2 regions of the Paenibacillus sp. EPM92 genome follow, and region 2 is predicted to be linked to the other one. Evidence: predicted binding sites of a transcription regulator. Region 2 holds the regulator's gene; the other holds the start of a gene.
What was found. Region 2 encodes NrdR, which represses ribonucleotide reductase genes. Its sites were predicted from a motif close to AACACNATATATNGTGTT; they were not measured.
Positions count from the first base shown of each region.

Region 1: JMF85_RS22770 (adenosylcobalamin-dependent ribonucleoside-diphosphate reductase) is a predicted target of NrdR. The motif match lies at 8,189-8,206, and genes of this name have one in related genera.

Region 1 is NZ_BCPS01000090.1:13,860-25,228, forward strand. Features, by position in the region: gene JMF85_RS22725 (rhodanese-like domain-containing protein) at 1-174, opposite strand, end outside; gene JMF85_RS22730 (sulfurtransferase TusA family protein) at 247-471, opposite strand; gene JMF85_RS22735 (DsrE/DsrF/DrsH-like family protein) at 504-902, opposite strand; partial or broken gene JMF85_RS22740 (sulfurtransferase TusA family protein) at 940-1,514, opposite strand; gene JMF85_RS22745 (rhodanese-like domain-containing protein) at 1,536-1,856, opposite strand; gene JMF85_RS22750 (sulfite exporter TauE/SafE family protein) at 1,873-2,658, opposite strand; gene JMF85_RS22755 (MBL fold metallo-hydrolase) at 2,895-4,040, opposite strand; partial or broken gene JMF85_RS28205 (transposase) at 4,486-5,399, opposite strand; gene JMF85_RS22770 (adenosylcobalamin-dependent ribonucleoside-diphosphate reductase) at 5,532-8,114, opposite strand; gene dat (D-amino-acid transaminase) at 8,570-9,409, shown strand; gene JMF85_RS22780 (lipoate--protein ligase family protein) at 9,517-10,362, opposite strand; gene JMF85_RS22785 (DEAD/DEAH box helicase) at 10,575-11,369, shown strand, end outside.
Region 2 is NZ_BCPS01000096.1:116,148-127,516, forward strand. Features, by position in the region: gene JMF85_RS24100 (hypothetical protein) at 1-82, opposite strand, end outside; gene JMF85_RS24105 (DUF6933 domain-containing protein) at 539-1,057, opposite strand; gene JMF85_RS28710 (SEC-C metal-binding domain-containing protein) at 1,385-1,471, opposite strand; gene JMF85_RS24115 (hypothetical protein) at 2,004-2,282, opposite strand; gene JMF85_RS28715 (helix-turn-helix transcriptional regulator) at 2,443-2,712, shown strand; tRNA gene JMF85_RS24125 (tRNA-Ala) at 2,822-2,897, opposite strand; gene nrdR (transcriptional regulator NrdR) at 3,054-3,536, opposite strand; gene JMF85_RS24135 (alpha/beta-type small acid-soluble spore protein) at 3,632-3,856, shown strand; gene JMF85_RS24140 (lytic transglycosylase domain-containing protein) at 3,947-4,522, opposite strand; gene coaE (dephospho-CoA kinase) at 4,519-5,115, opposite strand; gene ytaF (sporulation membrane protein YtaF) at 5,155-5,868, opposite strand; gene mutM (DNA-formamidopyrimidine glycosylase) at 6,034-6,891, opposite strand; gene polA (DNA polymerase I) at 6,911-9,646, opposite strand; gene JMF85_RS24165 (HAD family hydrolase) at 9,827-10,594, shown strand; gene JMF85_RS24170 (GGDEF domain-containing protein) at 10,570-11,369, opposite strand, start outside.

The sequences.
Region 1 (11,369 bases), on a different contig from region 2:
GCAATGATCTTCATAAAAATCGGAAGCGTCACGCACGTCAATGATTTTTAACGTAGTTGAATTTTTCATTTTACGTAGTTCCATTGCGCTTATATACTGAAGACCTTTCACAGGCCACTGATTTCGAAGTTGAGATAGAAATATAGCAGCAAGAATGATCATCCAGATAAACATAACGGGTCTCTCCTTTTTCCTGAAAAGGTTAAGCGGTGGCCGGCGCCACCGCCCCGTACTCCAGCGTAACCTTTAACCCTTTTTCACCAAGAACGTAAATACTCCATTTTCTTCTTTTGCTTCAATTAATTCATGTTTCGTTTGGTTTACCCAAGCTTGAAAATCATTCATAGAACCTTTATCTGTTGTTTGAAGTTCCATCACTTGTCCGGATTGAATCGAGTCAATCCCTTTTTTTGCCTTCACAATCGGCATTGGGCAAGCAAGCCCTTTCGCATCAATAACAATATCCGCCATCATATAACCTCTCCCCTGATATTTAAATTTTTTTAGAAATTCAATGTAACTTGTGCGTCGAAGGCGAAATCAAGATATGCTGCCGCTCCGCCGAGCTCAATTCCATCAATAAAGTGTTCTTTGTCCAGTCCCATCACATCAACCGTCATTTGGCAGGCGATCATGCGTACTCCGGAATCCTTCGCTATTTCAAGCAATTGAGCTACCGATGGCACGTTTGCTTTTTGGAACCCTTCGGCTAAGCCCGCGTTTTCCGGTTTCAATTGCAGCATTTTCTCCGAGTCTTTATGAATGATGGATAGTCCTTCAAAGGTGAAGAAGATACCCACTTCCGCATCCAAAGCCGCTGCCGCCGTTGCGATGTTCAAAACCTTATATGCGGTTTCGAGTCCTGCAGATGATGCGATAATCGCCACTCTCTTGTTTGCCATGTTATTTTCCTCCTAAAGGTTAATGTTTTTCATATCGTTAATCTTGCTCGGTGCGACCATCCCAGCCCGACATGCCGGGAACTACATTCTTCACCTTTGAGAAGCCTCGTTCGGCCAGCGTTTGACACGCCATGTCGCTCCGGGTTCCCGTTCTGCATACGACATAGTATTCTTCGTCCGGATTCAGGCCGGCAATTTTTTGCTCAAGTTCGCCGAGCGGTACGGAAATGGCCCCTGGGATTCGCTGAAACACATATTCCGCAGGTTCACGCACATCCAGCACCTTTATTTTTTCCCCTGATTCTAATTTTTTGCTGAGTTCTTCATTGCTTACGGTGTGGGGATACTTCACTTCTGGTTTCGTCTCATTCTCCGACGATTTTCGAATAAAATGGCGGAACACGCCAGACTCTTCCCGTAAACCTAAATACTGGTGCCCCGTCCGCTTTGCCCAGCTTTGAAGGTCGGCAACAGATCCTTTATCTGTGGCGCGCACTTCAACGACTTCGCCGGAATTCATGTCCTCAATCGTTTTTTGGTTTTTACTACAGGCAATGGGCACGCTAATCCTTCACACTCTAACACTCGATTCGTTTGAATTACTGCCGCCATATCCGTTACCTCCTAAATTTCTTATTTCCCGTACTTCATTTCTCCGTCCCATTGATTCATTCCGCCCGGCATATTCACCACTTTGTAGCCTAAGGCTTCAAGATGCTCGCATGCGAGCCCGCTTCGGTTTCCGCTTCGACATACGACAATCGTCTCTTGCTTCGGATCGAGTTCCTTATGCCGCTCGCTTAAAGATCCCAAAGGAATGTGCTTTGCTCCCGGAATATGACCGGATTCCCATTCATCCAGCTCACGTACGTCCAGGATGCTCAGCGTTTCTCCCTTGGCGAGCCGCTCCTTCACCTCGCTTGGAAGCATGTCTTTCGAGTATTTTCCTGCCATGAACGAGTCCTCCTCTTTATGCCAAAATGTCGTACCAAATTTTAATCACCGTAGCTGTAACAAGAGTGGCAAGTATCCATTGCAGCACTTTCACGTTCATTCTCTTGCCAACTTTGGCTCCAACCGGCGATCCCAGGATGCTTGCCACAACCATCACAATGGATGGGATGAGAAGCATATGTCCACCCATCATTTTTCCGACTGTAGAACCGATTGAAGAAATAAAGGTAATCGCAAGTGATGATGCAATGGCAACCCGCGTCGGAATTTTTAAAATGACGAGCATAATCGGGACGGTAATAAAAGCGCCTGCGGCTCCTACGATACCTGATAATACCCCGACAATCGCCGCTGTCACGGATGCGATGACTTTATTAAAGGTAATGCCGGAATAATCTTCACGCTCGATGCCTCTTTTCGGGAGGAACATCATGACCGCTGCGATCAAGGCCATCACCGCGTACGTCAGATTAATTGCGGAATCCGGGAGAAATTTAGAACCGAACCCCCCGATAAAGCTGCCAATTACGATGGGTACTCCCATGTAAAGAACCAGTTTTTTATTGATCAAACTGCCTTTGCGATATGCGAACATACCCGCGAGTGTAGCAAAAAACACTTGAATCGCGCTTACCGCGGACACTTCCTGAGCGGTAAAAGCTACAAATCCCATCATCGGAGGTATATACAGCAGCATCGGATATTTGATGATGGAGCCTCCGATGCCGACCATCCCAGATATGAAGGAACCTGTAAAACCGATGCCAAATAAGATAAGAAGCCATCCAATATCTAATTCCATAGCTTCCCCCTTACACCCGTATTATTTGTATTGAGTACCGCCGTTATATACTATAGGGGGTATATTTTTGTTCAAAAAAAATTTGTTCTCCTCTCAACACTCGATGATCGAAATAAACCAATACCCGTATAGGTATATACAGATGATAATAAAATAATAGTGGGTTGTCAATGGTGCATATTCAGAGTGCGATTACTGAACACTATGAAGGGGCTATTCACCCGTAGATCATAGTCTTATTTATCATGAATAGCACAGCGATTTGGTCCCATCTCCATTTCGCGCTGCTCCTCTTCCGTAGGCTTCACTCTACCCATATTCGTTTGCCGGATTTCCTGATAAGAATTTGGATGCGGCGGTAAGTTATCCGTCACCGCAGAACGAAACACTTCTTCGCTTTCAATATTCAGTCCCGGATTGGAGGCATACAGATCACCTAAACGCGCAGCAACTTTACCGCCTTCTCCAAGCTCTGTATGCTGGCCGAAATGTGCCGGCAATACAATTAAGTCCTCAGACAGGCTCTTGTATGTTTTATACAAGCTCGTTCGCAAATCTCCGACCCAATCTTCCGCTTTGCCTGCAAGGTCAGGGCGTCCGATGGATTGTACAAACAAGATGTCTCCACTTAACAAATACTGATCATCAACGATTAGCGACGTACTGCCGATCGTGTGGCCTGGAGAATAAATCGGTTGAATTTTGATTTGCGTATTGCCGACGGTAATCGCGTTATCGTCTTCCAATGGCGTGTACTCGAATACAACTTCTGTTGCATCCTTAGGCGGCAACCAATATTTCGCATTCGTCTTGTCCGCCAGCAATTTACCGCCGGAGATGTGGTCGGCATGTAAGTGAGTATCGATCGTGTGCTTAATGACCGCGCCTTTATCTTTAGCGAACTGCTCAAATACGTTTGTCATGCGCAGTGTATCAACAGTCGCCGCTTCTCCGCCGGAGATGACCATATAAGACAAGCAGCCTTTGCCGATCCGTATAAATTGATACAGCTCCCCCCCGTCTTTCAGATCCCCGACTTTAATCGGCTCAAGATACTCACTCCACGACTTCATTCCGCCTTCTAGGTAATAAACATTATTTCTGCCTGCTTCAACGATTTGCTCTCCTACAAATTTGGAAGAACCCTCTTTTGCGCAAACGACCAAAATCTTCTTTCCATCAGGAATTTTATCCAGTGCAGGATCAACCCCGTCAAGTAAATCGAAATAAGGAACATTCACGACTTCGATTTTTCCACCTTCAATTTTCCAGTTATCAAAATCATCCGTGTTACGCACATCTAAAATAAAAAGCTCCTCATTGTTCAGCAACATTTGAGTTACTTCTTTTGCCGTCATGGCCTGCAGTGTTCGTGCTCCCATGGTTCGTTTCCTCCTAATGTATTGTTTTTGTTTTTCCCTTTAACCCGACTTTAAAATCCCCTCTTCATACCCCAACGGGTATATAACAGTTAAAAAATATATACCCATAGGGGTATGTGTACATGATAATCTTTTGTTTTTATAATGTCAATATGTTCCCAAATAAAAATCTATAAGCAATTAAAGATTTCATCCTGAAATAAGCCACTATACCAAATACCAAAAAAGCAGTATAATTAAAACAAAGTAAACTAGTTGGAAAAAGGTGATTTAATATGCTGCTATGGATAAAAAATATGTTTTCAAATAAGTGTCCTGAATTGTGGACCTCACGGCTTTATTGATACCGGACACTGTTGAAGTTTTGTCCCTTGTATGCCATAAAAAATATACCCCTTTGAATTCATTGGATTAACCTTGCGGGGTTTTCCAATGATATTCTAAGCACCCATTCCTTGCTATCTTCCCAAACATGTCGAGCAATAATCTTCTTATGGTTTTTGGAACGAGTGCATTTTGAGAGGAAGGGACAGGTTTTACAAACCTCCAGGTTTGATGTGTAATGTCTGTAACCTTCTCGATTCGTTGTTTTGTAGGTGAGCTGCTGGTTATTTGGGCACACATAAGAATCGGTACCTACATGGTATTTAAATTCCCATTTATGAAATAAACCCTGTGTGGCTTTACTTGTCGGTTCAGTCGTTCAACGTAAGGTAAGGAATCGTGGACATTGCCTGCAGTGACATGTACATCCATAATGATGTTGTACTTCATATCGACGGTACGATGGTCTAAATAATAAAATCCTTCGGGCTTTCCTTCTCTAACCATATAGCCACTTTCGGGATCTGTCTTGCTCACTTTAATTTCCTTATGCTCGATCACTTCCTCTCTTGGTTTTAGAGCTTTTTTCCATGATTTTTGCGATCCTCCTCCACCGCGGCGTTGAGTTCCTCTATGTAATGCTTCGTGTTTTGCAGCACCTGTTGTTTCGTGAACTTGTGTTTGTTGGCGTTGGCTTTAATATGCGTGGAGTCTGAAATGAGAACCCTACCTCCGACCATTCGATGTTGAACGGCTTGAAGGACGATTTCATCGAACACCTCTTGGAAAATCGCTGTATCCTTGAACCGTTTGCGTCGGTTCCAACTAATGGTTGTGTGGTCTGGAACGCGTCTGTTAGCCCAAATCAATGGCCGGTCTCCCGTTATCTTCACAGTACAAAGGCTTTACTTTTTCTCTAATGAATTCAAAGCTGATGTATTTGTCGATCTTGCGAAGCATGTGATCTTGAGGAACGAGATCTTCGATAGATACAAACTCATAGGCATTTTGTTTACCGTTATTAGAACGAAGCATGCTCTTCACCGTCCAGTTCTTGTGTTACCTATATTATACAACATTAACGCGGTGTCGTGATAAACATTTTTAACATAAAGAAAGCTGTCGAGACTTTCTCGACAGCCTGAAGAGGCCTCACGGCCTCTTTCCTTACGAACATCTGCTGTATCCGCAGTTGGAGCAGTTTTTGCAGCCTTCGCTGTTGATCAGCGAGGCGGAGCCGCAGGACGGGCACAGGTCAAGGGATGTGGCCGCGTTGCGGGTAACCGCGTATTGGGCGGTAGTTTCCATCACGACTTCTTGCGTGGCCGTGATGTAGTCTTCGGCGGTATCGGTGAAATCGCCATGCATTTCAAGCGCTTTGGCCACTGCGTCAGCGATCGATTCAACGCGGTTGGCGCCGAATCCGATGGCGCCGGAACCGCCGATGCCCTTCAGGTGCTTCACGAGCAGCTGTACTTTGTTGCCGTGATCGCCGTAGCGGAGGAACAAGGAGCAGACGCGGCCGAGTGCTTCGGACATCGCGAACACGTCGGAGCCGGCCTTGCCTACGTTCAAGAAAATTTCGCTCGGCGTGCCGTTCATATCATTGATCGTAATGTACGCCATGCCGAAAGGCGTATTGAATTTATAAGTCGCACCGCGCAGCGCTTGCGGACGGCGCTTATACTGCTTGTCGAACACTTCCTCCGTCTTCGCGTCGATGTTCACGGACAGCGATTGCGACAAGCTGGACAACGAGGAATGGTCGTTGGCATTCTCTGCAGACGCGGCCGGAGCCTGCTCGACCTTCTTCTCTTCCTTCTTCTCCGTGCTGAGCACCTGCACATCGCGGCTGCCGTCACGGTAAATCGTTACGCCTTTGCAGCCGAGATCGAAAGCAAGCTCGTACAAGCGTTTCGTTTCTTCGACCGTGAAATCGGACGGGCAGTTCGCTGTTTTCGAAATGGAACTGTCCACCCACTTCTGGATGGCCGCCTGCACACGGATATGATCCTCCGCAGACAAATCCATCGATGTAACGAAATAATCCGGGAGCTCTTCGTTCGGATGCTGATCCTTCCACTGCTGAGCGATCGGAACGTACTGCTTGTCGAATCCGAGTCGGCTTTGGCGGTAATATTCGAAGGCAAAGTACGGTTCGATTCCCGTCGATGTGCCGACCATCGTCCCCGTGCTGCCCGTAGGCGCTTGAGTAATGACCGTCACATTGCGCATGCCCTTCTTCTTCACGGCGGCGCCGACTTCCGGATATACGGAGGTCATCGATTTCATAAAGCCGCTTTGCAGGAATTTATCGGCCTCGAATTGGGTAAACGAGCCCTTCTCCTCGGCGATATCCGCAGAAGCGAGGTAAGCCTCCCGCGCCATAAAGCCATAAATTTTATCCAAAAACTGCAGCGATTCCGGACTGCCGTAACGAATGCCGAGCTTTATCATCAATTCCGCCAGCCCCATTGATCCCAAGCCGATACGGCGTTCATTCTGCTGGTTCAGACGGTTTTCTTCGAAATGGTAAGGCGTCTTGTCGATGACGTTGTCCAAGAACCGTGTCGAGTAACGAACGACTTTGGCCAGTTCATCCCAGTCGACGTCGTGATTCGCCTCATCGTAAAACTTCGACAGATTCACGGCCGACAAGTTGCAGACGCCCCAAGCGGGAAGCCCTTGTTCGCCGCACGGATTCGTGCAAATGATCGGGTTGAAGTACCAGCTGTTGGACATCTGGTTGTAATATTCCATAAAAACGACGCCGGGCTCCGCCGATTTCCAAGCCGACTCGATGATCGTATGCCAAACGTCGCGCGCTTTGACCGTACGGTAGGTAATAACGGCTTTGCCGGTCTTCCGCCACTTCTCCAGATCGCCGTCCCAAATGTCGTTGTACTCGGGGTCGGTCGTATCCGGGTATACGAGCTCCCAGTCCAAATCTTCCTTAACGGCTTTCATGAAGCTGTTGCTCACGCAAACCGACAGGTTGGCGTTCGTAATTTGCCCCATCGTCTGTTTGACGGTGATGAAATCGACCACGTCCGGATGCCAGTCGTTGATCATCAGCATCAGCGCGCCGCGGCGGCTTCCGCCCTGTTCGATCAAGCCGGTCGTATAGCTGAACAGCCCTCCCCATGAAACGGCGCCGCTGGAGGAACCGTTCACGCCTCTGACAACGGAACGCCGCGGACGGAGCGAGGACAGATTGATCCCTACACCTCCGCCGCGCGCCATAATTTCCGTCATTTCCGACAGCGTCGCCATAATGCCGCCGCGGCTGTCATGCGGAGACGGAATGACGTAACAGTTAAACAGCGTAAGCTCGTCGCTGGCGTCCGCTCCTGCGGCGATGCGCCCGCCGGGAACCAGCTTCCAGTCGTCCAATATATAACGGAACTTGTCCGTCCATTCTTCGCGCTTCTCCGGTGTTGCCTCTACTGATGCCATGGCAGCGGCCAAGCGATCCCACATTTGCTGCGGTGTTTTCTCAAGCGTTAAGGTCAGCTTCTCGACCGACGACTCTACGACGTCGCCGCTGCGCAGCTTCACTTTAACTTGTCTGCCCTGACGTTCAATCACTTCACCGACTTCCTTCGCGGGAAATTTCGGATCATCTTTGGTCAATACCAGAACCGTATCGCCCACCTTCGTATGGCTCGTATCGGCGTCCTTCATAGCGTAACGGTCCAGAAATATTTTCTCGCTTAAACCTTCCAATTTGGTCTGCTGCGTAGTTTTCAAAACAACAACCTCCCGGAATAAATGATCAGCCAATTCGTCAAATCACAATATCTGGTATGCGAAATTCATTATACAATACAATATATAGTGTATCGAATGAGATATCCTTGAAATTGCCGAGTTAGTCCGAGCCTCTCCCGAATTCTCTTCAATTTTCTTCGTTTTGCTCTCTTTTTCGTTCACCATAACTATAGTTTATTCGACAAAATCCGTTTCTTCTAACGCGTGGGAAGAGGACTTTCGACACGTTGACGAGCCCTTCACTTCGTCTCGAACCGTCCCTCACTGCGATCTGGACGGGCCTTTTGTAACTGAGCCTATAATCGGCCTTTCAAACTTTTGACAACTCCGTACAACGTTGTTAGTCTAAAATTATCATAACACAAACATCCGCAGAAACGCAAACACACGTTCCTGTTTCCGCGCAACCTGTATAACTTAAGGAGGATCATGCGATGCCGCAGCAAATATGGTTTCAGCAAGGGCTGCTTTCCAAAGAAGAGGTTCGAATTTCACCCGATGACCGCGGGTATTATTTTGGGGACGGCATTTATGAAGTGTTTCGCGTGTATCACGGCCGTCTCTTCGAAGCAGACGCCCATTTCGACCGGTTGGAGCGGACGGCTGCCGCCCTGCGGATCCCGCTTCCGCTCCCCCGCGAAGCGATGGCTGCGAAGCTCCGGGAACTGATTGCGGCGAACGAGCTGCAAACGGGCACCGTTTACATGCAAATCACACGCGGAGAAGCCCCGCGCTCCCACCCGTTCCCGGCCGACGCCGCACCGGTGCTGTTCGCTTCCGCGTCGGAATACGGACGGCCCCTTGCCTCCATGCAGCAAGGGATTAGCGCCGTAACGGCGGAAGATATCCGCTGGCTGCGCTGCGACTTGAAGACGCTCAACTTATTGCCGAACGTGCTTGCGAAGCAGGAGGCGCTTGATCGCGGCGCGGACGAGGTGATCCTGCACCGCAGCGGTACGGTAACCGAGTGCAGCGCGTCCAACGTCATGATCGTCCGGGACGGGGCCGTCTGCACGCACCCGGCCAACCATCTCATTTTGCACGGGATCACAAGGCTGGTGGTACTCCGGCTCGCCCGGGAGCTCGGCATTCCCGTCATCGAAGAGCCGTTCACGATCGACATGCTCCGGGAAGCCGACGAAGCGTTCATTACCGGTACAACGGTGGAGGTGACGCCGATCGTCCGCATCGATGACGCCCCTGTGGCTCAAGGCATCCCCGGTCCGGTCACACGAAGGCTGCAGGCAGCCTTTGAGCTATTAATCGGCCTTTAAATCCGCTTTGCGCTCTGCGCGGTCCCCACAACAAAAACTGTACCGCCGTCCAACGTATCGCGCATGCGCCGTCAGGGGCGGTACAGGGTTTTCCCATTCAAGATCCGTTATCTCCGCAAATTCCATTCGCGGTTATCGTACTTCTCCTTCACCAGCTGCTGCGCCAGCTCGCGCTCGTACAAGGTCAGCTCGCCTTCCACGAGCCGGATGCCAAGCCCTTCGGCGATGCCGGCGGCGAACGCCTCGTCCACAGCCTCAAGCCCGACGGCGTCTCGTCCGGCATCCCGCATCAAATCATTGATGGCCACCGCTTTGCGGAGGAATTGCTGTTTCATCCGATCCTTCACCTTATCGCTGGAGAACAGCAGCAAATCGAACAGCGCATCCGCGTCCAGATCGAGCAGGATCGAGCCGTGCTGCAGCACGACGCCTTTCGCCCGCGTTTGCGCGCTGCCCGCCACTTTCCGGCCCTCCACGACCAGCTCGTACCACGAAGGAGAATCGAAACAAGCCGCCGAGCCCATGGACGCGTACTTCTGCTGGTCGTCCTCGCTTGCCAGCTGCACCATATCGGCTTCCAGCCCCAAACGGCGGAACCCGAGCAGCAGCCCGTGGCTGAGCACCCGGTACGCCTCCGTCACGCTGCCCGGAATGCCCGGATAGTCCTCGGAGACGATGATACTGTAGGTCAGCTCCTGATCATGAAGCACCGCCCGTCCCCCGGTCGCCCGCCGGACGAAGCCGAGCCCCGCACGTTCCACCGCTGCGAAATCGACTTCATCCTTCGCCTTCTGAAAGTATCCGATCGACAGCGTCGCCGGCGACCAGCCGTAGAACCGCACCGTCGGCGGCACCTTCCCTTCGCTGTGCGCCGTCAAAATCGCCTCGTCGACCGCCATATTGTAGGCCGGAGCCCCATGCCCCGACCGAATGAACCGCCACTCTTCAACCATTCCCCATCACCAGCTTATATATAGGATCTGCGCCCCGAAAGTGCGCTTCCCTTCATCATAATGCATTCGAACGCCGTTTGAAAGCCCGCCCTTTCGTGCATACTAAAAATTAACTCTGGCTTGCCTGGTTAAAAAGCTCGGCTACCAGAACCGATGCAGCTTTTTAACCGATCTCTAGCATCGTGCCGATGAAAAAGGAGCGAAAAACCCTCATGCAACCTACCGAACGAAAAGAACACGTGCGGCCGTTGAACGAGCATGTCGAGCTGCATTTTGAACGGGATTGGTTCGAGGAGCTGCATGCCCGGGCGCAGCGTAACGGCCCATGGGACGATTGGACGATGTTCCGGCTGGCAATCGAAGCCGAGCGCTCCGGCTTAATCCGGTCGTTCGACGAGCTTCTGTGCCTGACGCATCTGCCCAATCTCGTGCCGATGGAGCATCAGATCGATACGGCCAGGAAGGTGCTCACCGAAATGCGCGGTCGCGCCATTCTCGCCGACGAGGTCGGTCTCGGGAAGACGATCGAGGCCGGTCTTATTTTGAAGGAATACTTGATTCGGGGTTTGATCAAAAAGGTGCTCATTCTCGTCCCCGCTTCCCTCGTGCTGCAGTGGGTCCGCGAGCTGAATCAGAAGTTCGGCATCCCCGCCGTCGCGCAGAAGAAGGAATATATGTGGGCGCAGAACGACATTATCGTCGCCTCGATGGATACCGCGAAACGCGACCCGCACCGCAGTATCGTGATGGAGCAAGAATACGACATGCTGATCATCGACGAGGCGCATAAGCTGAAAAACAAAAAAACGACCAATTACCAGTTCGTCATCGAGCTGCGCAAAAAACATTGCCTGCTGCTGACCGCCACCCCGGTGCAGAACGATCTCAAGGAGCTGTACAACCTGATCACGCTGCTGAAGCCGGGGCAGCTCGGCGGACAATCGAGCTTTCAAGCGAACTTTGTCGTCGACAAGCGGGTGCCGAAGAACGAAGGTCAGCTGCAGCAG
Region 2 (11,369 bases):
GTTCGGGATAGTCCTCAATTTCTTGGGCCAAGTCCAGTTCGGGATCATCTTCCGCGACCGGCTCAAAGTTCTCCACTTCCACGGAAACCAGTTTGCCCTCAATAACGAAAGGTCGGATTGCTTGCCTTCCAACGCATGTAAAAGCTCTTCCTTAGCTTGATCGCTCAACTGGTTCATGCCGCTCACCTCCATTTCATAATAACAAAATCGTGGAAAATTCGCTAAAGCTATATTATGCAAGATGCCCGCCTCGTTGGAGCTGTCTTGTTTCCGCAGCGGATTTATTTGTCCTTGGAGTCGCCCTCAGGAATGGTGTGACTGGCATTCCAGCAAGGAACATACCAGTTGTGCACCGTCCTTTAACCTATGTAGGTACATTCTTTCCTTTTTCCAGATTCACAATGAAATTATGCTTTTCCTCCCAATCCCATAATCCCGCCTTATTCTGTTCGTCCATCCGGTATTGGAACTGCTCGATTGCTATAAGTTCCCCGGATCGCAAGATTGAGGGAGGTTTGGCTTAAACACGATAGATTTATCATTCAACATCTATATATTGCAACGCATCATACATGGTTTCACCCGAATATAGCTTCGGTAATTTCAGGATAACAAATCTGTTCAAGAAGCGATTCACTTGATCAATTTTCGGATCACCATACTCATCGATGTTGCCTTCCATCTCGTATTGTGCGACCATTATCATTTCGTTGATTTGACCAATTATGCTTCTGTCGCTTGTCGGGGTATAACTAACATCTCCACAATTTAGTAAATATTTATCAACCAATACTTGTTCCATTCCATCTGCAAGCAAATTGTCGGAGATTTGCTTTACGATCAAGTCATCGAATCGCTTGAAATCAACCTTCACCAAACCAAACATCACAAAATTGTATCTTGTTTCGTTATTCATAACCAATACACACTTTCGGCGACTAAATGAAAATAAATGAGCATGCCAGCAATACAGTGGATTAGAATGTTTCGGCTTCTCAATTAACAAGGGAACACCCAGTTCGCTTGCCAGCTTTTTTGTACATTGTACTGTGATCATTGACAGTTACCTCATATCATGAACTTTTGAGTTCCAGTATTCAACGAATGCGGTATAACTTGTAACTGAAGTAAAGAACGGAATATGCTGATTAACAAGCAGCTTGTAGGAATTGACATACGGGACATGATTCTTTCGAGCCTTGGCAAGGCGGTGATGACCATCTTTCCCACTCGTTTCTTTCGATATACTTAATTATCCTCGAGATGTTCCATTCAAAAATTCCATGACGATAAAGCTCTTCATTTTCAAGAGATTCAATTGGTGAGTAGCTTTGATCGACAACCAACAAACGACATTTCTCTTGCATTCAACTCTCCATTCCTTTTACTTTCCGCAGCATTTCTTATGCTTCAGACCGTTTCCGCAAGGACAAGGATCGTTTTTGCCGAACTTAACACTTGTAACGGGCACTGCTTTAATTATGCCATCCCATTTTCAAAGGGTGTAGTCGCATTATACCTCATGATCGGCCACCTTTGAAACGCCTTTTCAGTATTTGGCTCTGATCGCCCTCGAACCGCCGTTCTACTATCCAATCCGCATGTTTTCGATTCATCATCTCCATTCTGACACCCTCCTATCCGAAAATGAGTGCAAAAAAGAAGACCAGAGCAGAAGCTCTGATCTCCCAAATAAATCCCAGTAAGATCTTTATGCCGGACTAAGTCCTCTTTCTTTTCCAATACACATTCTCTCTTTTATGTTTAATGCCATTTACCCAAACGACTGCTTCGTCTTCGTTAACCTCAAACACGAGAATGACTTGATACAGCCCCAGCCTTGCCCATTGTCCTTTCAATTTGCCTGTCAGGATTGGTTTGGCGGTAAGAGTTGGTGTAAATAGCAGTCGTTAAACGATTCCAGATAAATTCTTTCCTTCACGTCCGGCGGATAGGCGAGAATTCTGCTGAGTTCATCCAAAGCCGTTTGCGTCCAATAAACGCTATACGTTTTGTTCATGCTCAAATTCCTTGACCTTGCTGCGCAAATAGTCAAGTCCCGCTTCTTTACTGTATATGCGCCCATGTTCACGATCTTCGCGGCTCTGCTCGACTTGTCGAATGAGATCAGCATCCTCCGCGAGCGATGCGACATCCAATTGTTCCAGAACGGCTCTTTCCCGTTTCATATTCAAATACCCGATAAAATCATAAACTTCGATTGCGTCTTGTTCGGGGATTTGATCGATCATTCTTTTCAGTTCTTCCCGGTCTACACTCAACCCGTTCACCGCCTTTCCATACACCAACAACAGATTATTCCCATTATACCGCAAATGGAGCGGAACTTAGACAGAAAGATGCCATCAGGTCGCCAGACCATGGCATCTTCTAAAGCTTCGATGAGGATAGATAATAACGGTTGCCTTTGTCGCCGCGCACGTGCCCTCGTGTCGGCGAAAAAAGTCAGGCCAGGCAATCTACCTGCCTGACTCTTCTTTACCGCACGTTGCCGCACCTAAGGGAACTTTCAACCTAACTCCCCGTGAACGTGAAATTGCCTTATCGTCTATGACCTGTTCCTCGATCGCTGAGATGGCCGAACAACTTCATGTGACGGAAATCACCGTCAAAAAGCATTTGGGCAGGATTTATGAGAAAGCTGGAGTAAAAGGAAAAACTGAACTGATAAAGAAACTGATGAGTCTTTAAAAATCAGGGTATGTAGGTTGGAAATAAGTAAAAAAAGAAGACCGACTCTTCAGGAGTTACCGCATACCAAAAAACGCAGCCGCTCTGGCTGCGTTAATTTAATAGATATTGGTGGAGCCAAGGGGGATCGAACCCCTGACCTCATCGCTGCCAGCGATGCGCTCTCCCAGCTGAGCTATGGCCCCAAATTTTCCAATTATACAATTTCTTGCAACATTCAATCACTTACTTTAAGGTAGTGCATTTGCCAAGTTTGGAATCCCAGCTGAGCTAATGATCCGTGTGGCGACAAAAAAGATAATAACACAGAGGAGCTAAGCTTGTCAACGCTTTTGCGTTAATTAATTTTTCCCGCCTTCGCCGCCGACATGATGCTTGCCGAGCAGCTCGTTAAGCTCCTTCATGAACATGTTGATGTCCTTGAATTGCCGGTACACGGAAGCAAAGCGAATGTAGGCCACTTCGTCCACGGGGTACAGCTCGCTCATGACGATTTCGCCGATATCGCGGCTGTCTACTTCGGCGTGGGCGGTGTTGCGCACCTGCTTCTCGACTTCGGAGACGATCATCTCGAGACGCTCGACCGAAACCGGACGCTTCTCGCAAGCGCGGATAAGGCCGCGGAGCATTTTCTCCCGGCTGAATTCTTCCCGGCTGCCGTCCTTCTTAATGACGATCAACGGAGTCTCTTCCACCATCTCGAACGTCGTGAAGCGCTTCGTACATTTCTCGCATTCGCGGCGGCGGCGTATCGATTTATTTTCATTAGCGGGGCGGGAGTCAAGCACTTTCGTCCCGGGATAGTCGCAATAAGGGCATTTCATCGAATTTCATCCTTTCAAGTTTCCAGCGACTTCCTCACATGAAGATCGCCATTACGCACATAATAGGATTACCAACGACAAGGAGGTGAACAGACATGGGTGCAGGTCAATCCCGCAGCAGCAACGTTTTGGTAGTCCCTCAAGCAAATGCAGCGTTGGATCAACTGAAATACGAAGTAGCACAGGAACTGGGTATCGCCATTCCTCAGGATGGTTACTACGGTAACATGGCTACTCGTGATACTGGTGCAATCGGTGGTCACATCACACGACGCCTGGTACAAATCGCTGAGCAGCAACTAGCCGGTCAATTCAAATAATAACACGTTTTGAGGAATACGCAAGAAGTGTCGGACAAGGCTCCCGCAAGGGCTGCCTGTCCGATGCTTCTTTGCATTGAAAGGTCGGGACTAACCCCGGCTCCATTCGTCCCCGTACAGTTTATGATATTTGTTATAGTAGTACATCACGCGTTGAATGTAATGTCTCGTTTCACCGTAAGGAATTTGATTGGCGTTCTGTAACGTACCGTCCCACGCCTTCTCCTGCAGCCATCGGCTGACTTTGCCATGCCCCGCATTGTAACCCGCGATCATCGCATGCATATTTCCGCCGAATTGTTTGTCCATCCAGTGCAAATACCACGAGCCGAGCTCGATGCTGACCGCCGGGGTGCCTAATTTTTTCTTATACTCGGTGTCAAACGGCGCTTTCTCGATAATCCAATTTGAAGTGTCGGGCATCAGCTGCATCAAGCCGTAGGCCCCCTTATTCGATTCGGTATCCGGCTTATAATTGGATTCAACACGGATGATTGCCGCAATCAAGAACGGATCAAGCTCATACTGAAACGCGTTCCGGCGAATGTCGTCTTCATAATGAATAGGGTACAATAGACGTCCGATGAACGAGCTGCTCAAAAATAAAAAAATGAGAAAGGTCAGCAGCAATATGGCGAATACCCGCTTCTTGCGCCAAAACTTCATGTAAGCCCCCTTTCCTTCCAGAACGCCTCGATTTGCTTTTCCGTTTCTTCCAGCGAGCCTGTATTATCGATGACAATGTCCGCCAGTCGCCGTTTCTCTTCAATCGGCATTTGCGATTGAAGCCGCTGCTCCGCTTGCTCCGGCGATAACCCGTCGCGAGCCATCAGCCGCATCAATTGTACTTCGCGCGGAACGTACACGACCATGACCCGCTCCACCATCGACTGTAAGCCGGATTCGTACAGCAGCGGAATATCCACGACTACCAGCCTGTCCGGAAATTCATTCTCATAAGCCCGCATCCGCTCGCGCATCGTTGCGCGAATGGACGGATGCAGCAGACCCTCCAAGTCACGGCGCGCCTCGGGGTCGCCGAAGATACGCTCGCCAAGCTTCTTGCGGTTGAGCGAGCCGTCCTCCTGCAGCAAATCAGCCCCGAAACGTTCAATGACCTTCGCCAGCACGGGCGTGCCCGGCTCAACCACTTCACGGGCGATGCGGTCCGCATCGACAAGCAGTGCGCCGCGGCGGACGAGCATGGCGGCCACCGTGCTTTTCCCGCACGCGATGCCGCCGGTTAATCCGATATTCATCGTAAGATCCCTGCCTATTCCACCATATCAAGAACGTAGTTATAACAATTTCATGATGCCCATCACGATCAAAACAAATCCGGGCAGCACCGACAACCGGCGAACCCATTTCATCTCTGCGTACCGAAACCCGATTCTCAAGCCGAATCCGAGAAAAATGCCGCTCGACAGCGTAATGACTGCCGCTGTGAGCCAAGGCGTAAAGCCGATCAACGCGGCCCCGATCCCTGCGCCGAACGCATCCAGAGACAGTGCCAGACCAAGCAGCGTCGCCTCGTACGCCGAGATATTGCCGGAACGGTCCATATCGGCGATCGACGGCTTCCGCAAGATTTGGATAACCAGGCCGAATCGCTTCAGCTCGATGTACACAATCTCTTTCGCCGTGACCGCAACTGGCGGCGCCTCGCTTGCTTCAGACCTCCCGGCTGCCGATACGGATTCCTCTCCATCGTTAGAATCCAGACCTGGATCCTCATCCTTTTTTTGCATAAACAGCTGATACAGCGCCCACACACCGATGCCCATCAAGATGAAAGCGCCGATATCCTTGGCGACATTCGGATGAACGTAACCGCTCATCCATACGCCGATTTGCATCGAGAGCAAAATAATCAAGCCCGAGACGCAGCAAATGATCGCCACCGACAAGAACGGTATCCGAATTTTGCGCAGCCCGTACGTGACGCCGACGCCGAAGCCGTCCAAACTGACGGCAAGCGCCAGCAGCATTAATGAAAAGACCGGCAGCATGCTCTTTCCTCCCAGCTAGAAACCGTCGAAGTTAGCGGCGGTTCAATCGTTGTGCAACGACGCAGTCAGCCCTAAAGCTTATACCTCGCGAACGTCTCACTGGTTACTATATGGGAGTTCTGGGCGGGTGGTGCATCATTCGTTCATAAGCGGCCGCCGTTACGCCTAGGTCTTGCCGCCCGAGCTGCGTTTGCGTTTCAACGGCTGGCACTTCGGGCAGTAGTGCGTGCCGCGTCCGGCCACGACCTTCTTCTCGATGTGCTGCCCGCAAGTAGGGCAAGGCTCTCCTTGACGGCCGTACATGTTGAACTGGTGCTGAAACATCCCAATCTCGCCTTGTCCGTTCACGAACGATTTGATCGAGGAGCCGCCGGCCGCTACCGCATCGCGCAGCGTCGACACAATCGCCTCATGCAGCTTGGCCCATTCGGACGCGGACAACGAGTTCGCTTCCCGCTCCGGATGGATGCCGGCCCTAAACAACGATTCATCCACATAAATATTCCCGATGCCGACAATGTATTCCTGATTGAGCAGGAGCGGCTTAATTTTGGTCGTCCGCTTCGCGAGCCGGTCGGTCATCGCCTTCAGCGTGAACGCCTCGTCGAGCGGCTCAAGACCGAGCTTGCGCAGCGGCGCCTCCTGCAAATCCTGATCTTTGGCAAAAATATGCATCGTGCCGAACTGTCGCACATCTTTATACCGCAGCTCGCTCCCATCCGTGAAATGAAACACGACATGCGTATGCGGCTCAAGGGGTTCGTCTGAACGGTAAACCCCGTATCGGCCTTCCATCCGCAGATGGGAGACGAGCGTATAATGATCGAAGATGAAGCGTAAAAATTTCCCGCGCCGCTCCACCGAACGGATCGTTTCACCAACAAGCAGCGCGGCGAAAATTTCGATGTCGTCCGGATGCTGAACGATCCGCGGCAAGCGGACGGTCACCCGTTCGACGGTTTTGCCTACAACAAGCTGCTGCAGCGTGCGGCGGACCGTCTCGACCTCAGGCAATTCCGGCATGATGTTGTGTCCCTCCCGATTATTTCGCTTCGTACCAATTCGTGCCGCTGTCGACGTCGACCTTAAGCGGCACGTCCAGCTGGAGCGCCGATTCCATGACTTCCGCCACCATGCGCTTCATCGACTCCAGTTCCTCTTCCGGCACTTCAAGCACCAATTCATCGTGTACCTGCAGCAGCAAGCGGCTTCGCACGCCTTCTTCCAGCATGCGCCGATCCAGCTGCACCATAGCCAGCTTGATGATGTCCGCGGCAGATCCCTGGATCGGCGAATTCATCGCGGTTCGTTCCGCGAACGAACGGATGTTATAGTTGGACGCCGTAATCTCCGGCAAATAGCGGCGGCGGTGGAGCAGCGTCGTGACGTAGCCGTCGGTTCGCGCCTTCTTCACAATATCTTCCATATATTGGCGAACCCCCTGGAACACGGCAAAATATTGCTCGATAAACTGAGCCGCGTCTTTACGGGTAATGTTCAGGTTCTGCGACAAGCCGTAATCGCTGATGCCGTACACGATGCCGAAGTTAACGGCTTTCGCTTGGCGGCGCATATTCGAGTCGACCTGCTCCTCCGCCACGCCGAACACGTCCATCGCCGTCTTCGTATGAATGTCCATATTGTTGCGGAACGCTTCAATGAGCCGCGCATCCTGTGAAATGTGCGCGAGCACGCGCAGCTCGATCTGCGAGTAGTCGGCCGTCAAGATACGCCACCCCGGTTCGGATGGCACGAACACCTTGCGGATTTTGCGTCCTTCTTCGAGACGGATCGGGATGTTCTGCAGGTTCGGGTATTGGCTGCTCAGCCTGCCCGTAGCCGCAATCGTCTGCCTGTAGTACGTGTGCACCTTGCCGGTATCGGGCCGAACCTCTTTCAGCAGCCCTTCCACATACGTGGATTGCAGCTTCGCCAGCGTGCGGTAATGCAAAATTTGAGCAACGACCGGGTGGCGGTCCTGCAGCTTCTCGAGCACCTCGGCGTCGGTGGAATAGCCGGTCTTCGTCTTCTTCACAACGGGCAGCTGCAGCTTCTCGAACAAAATTTCGCCGAGCTGCTTCGGCGAATTGATGTTGAATTCCGTGCCGACCGATTCATAGATGCTCTGTATAATCTGTTCGACCCGTCCGCTCAATTCGGCGCCGTACCCCTTCAGCTCCTCGGTATCGACCTTGATGCCCTTCTTCTCCATCGAAGCCAATACAAGCGCAAGCGGGAGCTCAAGCTCGTAGAACAACCCGTGCATTTCGCTGGCCTCAAGGGCCGCCATCAGCTTCGGCGTCAGCCGCTGCACGGCTGCCGCCTTGCGTCCCATGAAGCCGGCCAGTACGTCCTGCTCCGGCACCTGGAACTTCGCCCCCTTGCCGAACACGTCTTCGTCGGCAGGCAGCGCCGGCAAGCCGTAACGCGACGTCAGACCGGACAGCGTCAGCGTAGACTCGGTCGGATCGAGCAAATAACCGGCCAGCAGCACGTCGAAGGCCACGCCCTGCAGCTCGAGGCCTCTCCACCAAAGAGCGACGACTGCCTTATGCAAGTCGTACACGGTGATCGACTTGCCTTCGTCGGCCAGCCAGGCGCGAACTTCGCCGGCGCCATCCCCCGTCAGCATGTCGAACGGAACGTAGTGCACGCGGCCTGACTCGGCGCAGGAATCCTCCTGCGCTTCGGAGGAGCCTCCCCCCGTATCGTCCGCCTCATAGAACGCGATGCCGAGCACCTCGGACGTATGCGGATTGTCTCCGATCAATTCGACGTGGAGCGCTTTTACGCGCGGCAGCGCAGCGATAAGCTTGTCCAGCTGCGCCTGATCGGATACCCGCACCGTCTCCACAGAAGCGGCCGGAGCCGCTTCGGTCCCGTCCTCAGACGATTCGTCTCCGACACCGACGCCGTGCAAATCGAGCCGTTCCAGCAGCGATTTGAATTCCAGCTTGCGGAACATCTCCCCGAGCGCCTGCTTGTCGTAACCCGCATAAGAGAGCGAATCGAGCGGCATATCGACCGGCACCTCGCGGTAAATGGTCGCAAGCTCCTTGCTCATCCGCGCATCGTCGGCATGTGCGGCGACCTTCTCGCCCATCTTGCCTTTGATCTGCGATGCATGCTCCAATACGTTTTCTACGGTCCCGTATTCATGCAGCAGCTTGAGCGCCGTCTTCTCGCCGACCCCGGGAATGCCCGGAATATTATCGGACGTATCGCCCATAAGTCCCTTCAAATCGATGATTTGCTGCGGTTTCAGCCCATACTTCTCGTCGATATGAGCAGGGTCGAACAGCTCGATCTCGCTGATCCCCTTCCTCGTCAACGCGATATGAACCTTGTCGGAGGCGAGCTGCAGCATATCTTTATCCCCTGTCACGACGACGACTTCCTTCAGCTCGTCCTGACCCTCGGCCAGCCGGGTGACCGTACCGATGATATCGTCAGCCTCGTATCCTTCCAGTTCGAACTGTTTGATCCCGAACGAAGCAAGCAGCTCCCGCAGCAGCGGGAATTGCTCGGTCAATTCCGACGGGGTCTTCTCCCTCCCGCCTTTATATTCCGCATAACCTTTATGCCGAAACGTCGTCTTCCCCGCATCGAACGCCACAAGGAAGTGCGACGGCTGATGTTCCTCTAACAATCTCAATAACATGGTCGTAAATCCGTAAACCGCGTTCGTGTGCAGCCCTTTCGAGTTGCTGAGCAGAGGAAGCGCAAAAAACGCACGATACGCGATACTATTTCCATCGATCAAAATAAGCTTGGACAACGATTACACCCCATTCGCAGGCAGACTACCTTCTACCTACATGATAGCATACGACTCCAGAAGAAAAAAACATAAACGAAAGCGGACGGAACAGGGGTGACCCGGGCTAAGCTCGCATAAAATGAACTAACTCGCTCCTAGCCGCGCTTTGCGTTCGCATCGCGCCAGGAAACCGGAGGGATGAAAGTGACTGAAGACAAACCGCTTAGCGGAAAGCAAGCCGTATTCTTCGATGTCAATCAGACGTTGGTCGTGCGGGGGCTCAGCTTTGAAGCCAGTTTTCGCGAGGTGTGGAGCCGCTACACGGCCCGTTGGAGTACTGACGACACGCCGGATGCCGGGCAATTATGGCAGGCCTATATCGGCAAATGGCATCATCGCAAGAAGGCTCGCGCCACCTTCAAGCAGCTTGACGAACTGCAGCAGCAATGCTTGCGCGAAGCGTTCGAGGAACAGCAGATTCCGTTCTCCTCCGCGATGACCCGTGATTTTATGAAGGAAGTGCTGCAGCTGCAGGTCTCTGCCAAGACCATGCCCCCGCACACGCTCGAAACGCTTGCCGCGCTCGCTCCGCGCTGCAAGCTCGCGATCATCAGCAACAGCCCGCGCGCCGAAGTGATGCTGCTGCTCCAGAGGTTCGGCCTGCATCCGTTCTTTCCGCAGGAACGCATCTACACCGCCCTCAAGCCGGCGGACAAAAAGCCCGCCCCGCTCTTGTTCAAGACAGCGCTGCAGGCGCTGCAGCTCCCTCCGCGACATGCCGTCATGGTCGGCAATTCGTGGAAGCACGACGTATGCGGAGCGGTTAAAGCCGGGCTCGACGCCGTATGGCTGCACGAGGACAGAGACTCCGCTACGGAGGGCAAAAAAATTTCCCAGCACCGGCTGGGAAAAAGAAAAGTGTATTTAATCCGGCGCCTGGATCAGATGCTCGATTTGTTCCCGTGATGCGCAGGCTGCGGATCAGCGGCGGGAGCCGTCGCCTCCGAGCCGATGCAGTCGCAGTAATACACGCTGCCGCGATACGCCTTGGACAGCTTTTTCAGCCGGGCCGAGACCTGTGAAATTTGCTCGGGCGTCACGCCGAGCCCGGACTTGCAGACGACCAGCGCTAACGACAATGTCACACCACCGCTCTCCATCCGATTGCCGTGCCGGTCTTCGACGTAAGACCAGTTGTCTACTTCATAAAACGCCCGAACGCCCCGGTCAAAACGCTGAAGGATGTCCGTACATAACAATTCCGGGTTGGAGGTGCCGCTCATGGCAATGAAATCGTCACCGCCGATATGTCCGACAAAGTCATCCGGGATGCCGGCAAGGTGGATCGCCTGTTGAATGCAATCGGCCGTAAACTGAATCAACTGGTCGCCCTGATGAAAGCCGTAACGGTCGTTAAACCATTTGAAGTAATCGAGGTCGGCATAAATGACCGAGAAGTGACGGCCCTCGGTCAGCCTCCGATTCAGCTCGCGGTTAATCTGTAAATTACCGGGCAATCCGGTAAGCGGACTGGCGACTTTGGCATTCTCCATCTTCACATTCGTCATGCATTCCAGAATGGTGCGGATGGAGGCGGTGCCAAGCATGCAGCCTTTCGACGTGACGATGACCAGATCGTATAAATTACGAATATCCCTGGATGTGGCAAGCCGCGAAACCCATTCTACCGGCGTATGCTCCTCAACGATTAAGGGCCGAACGTCCATGATTGAATCGATCG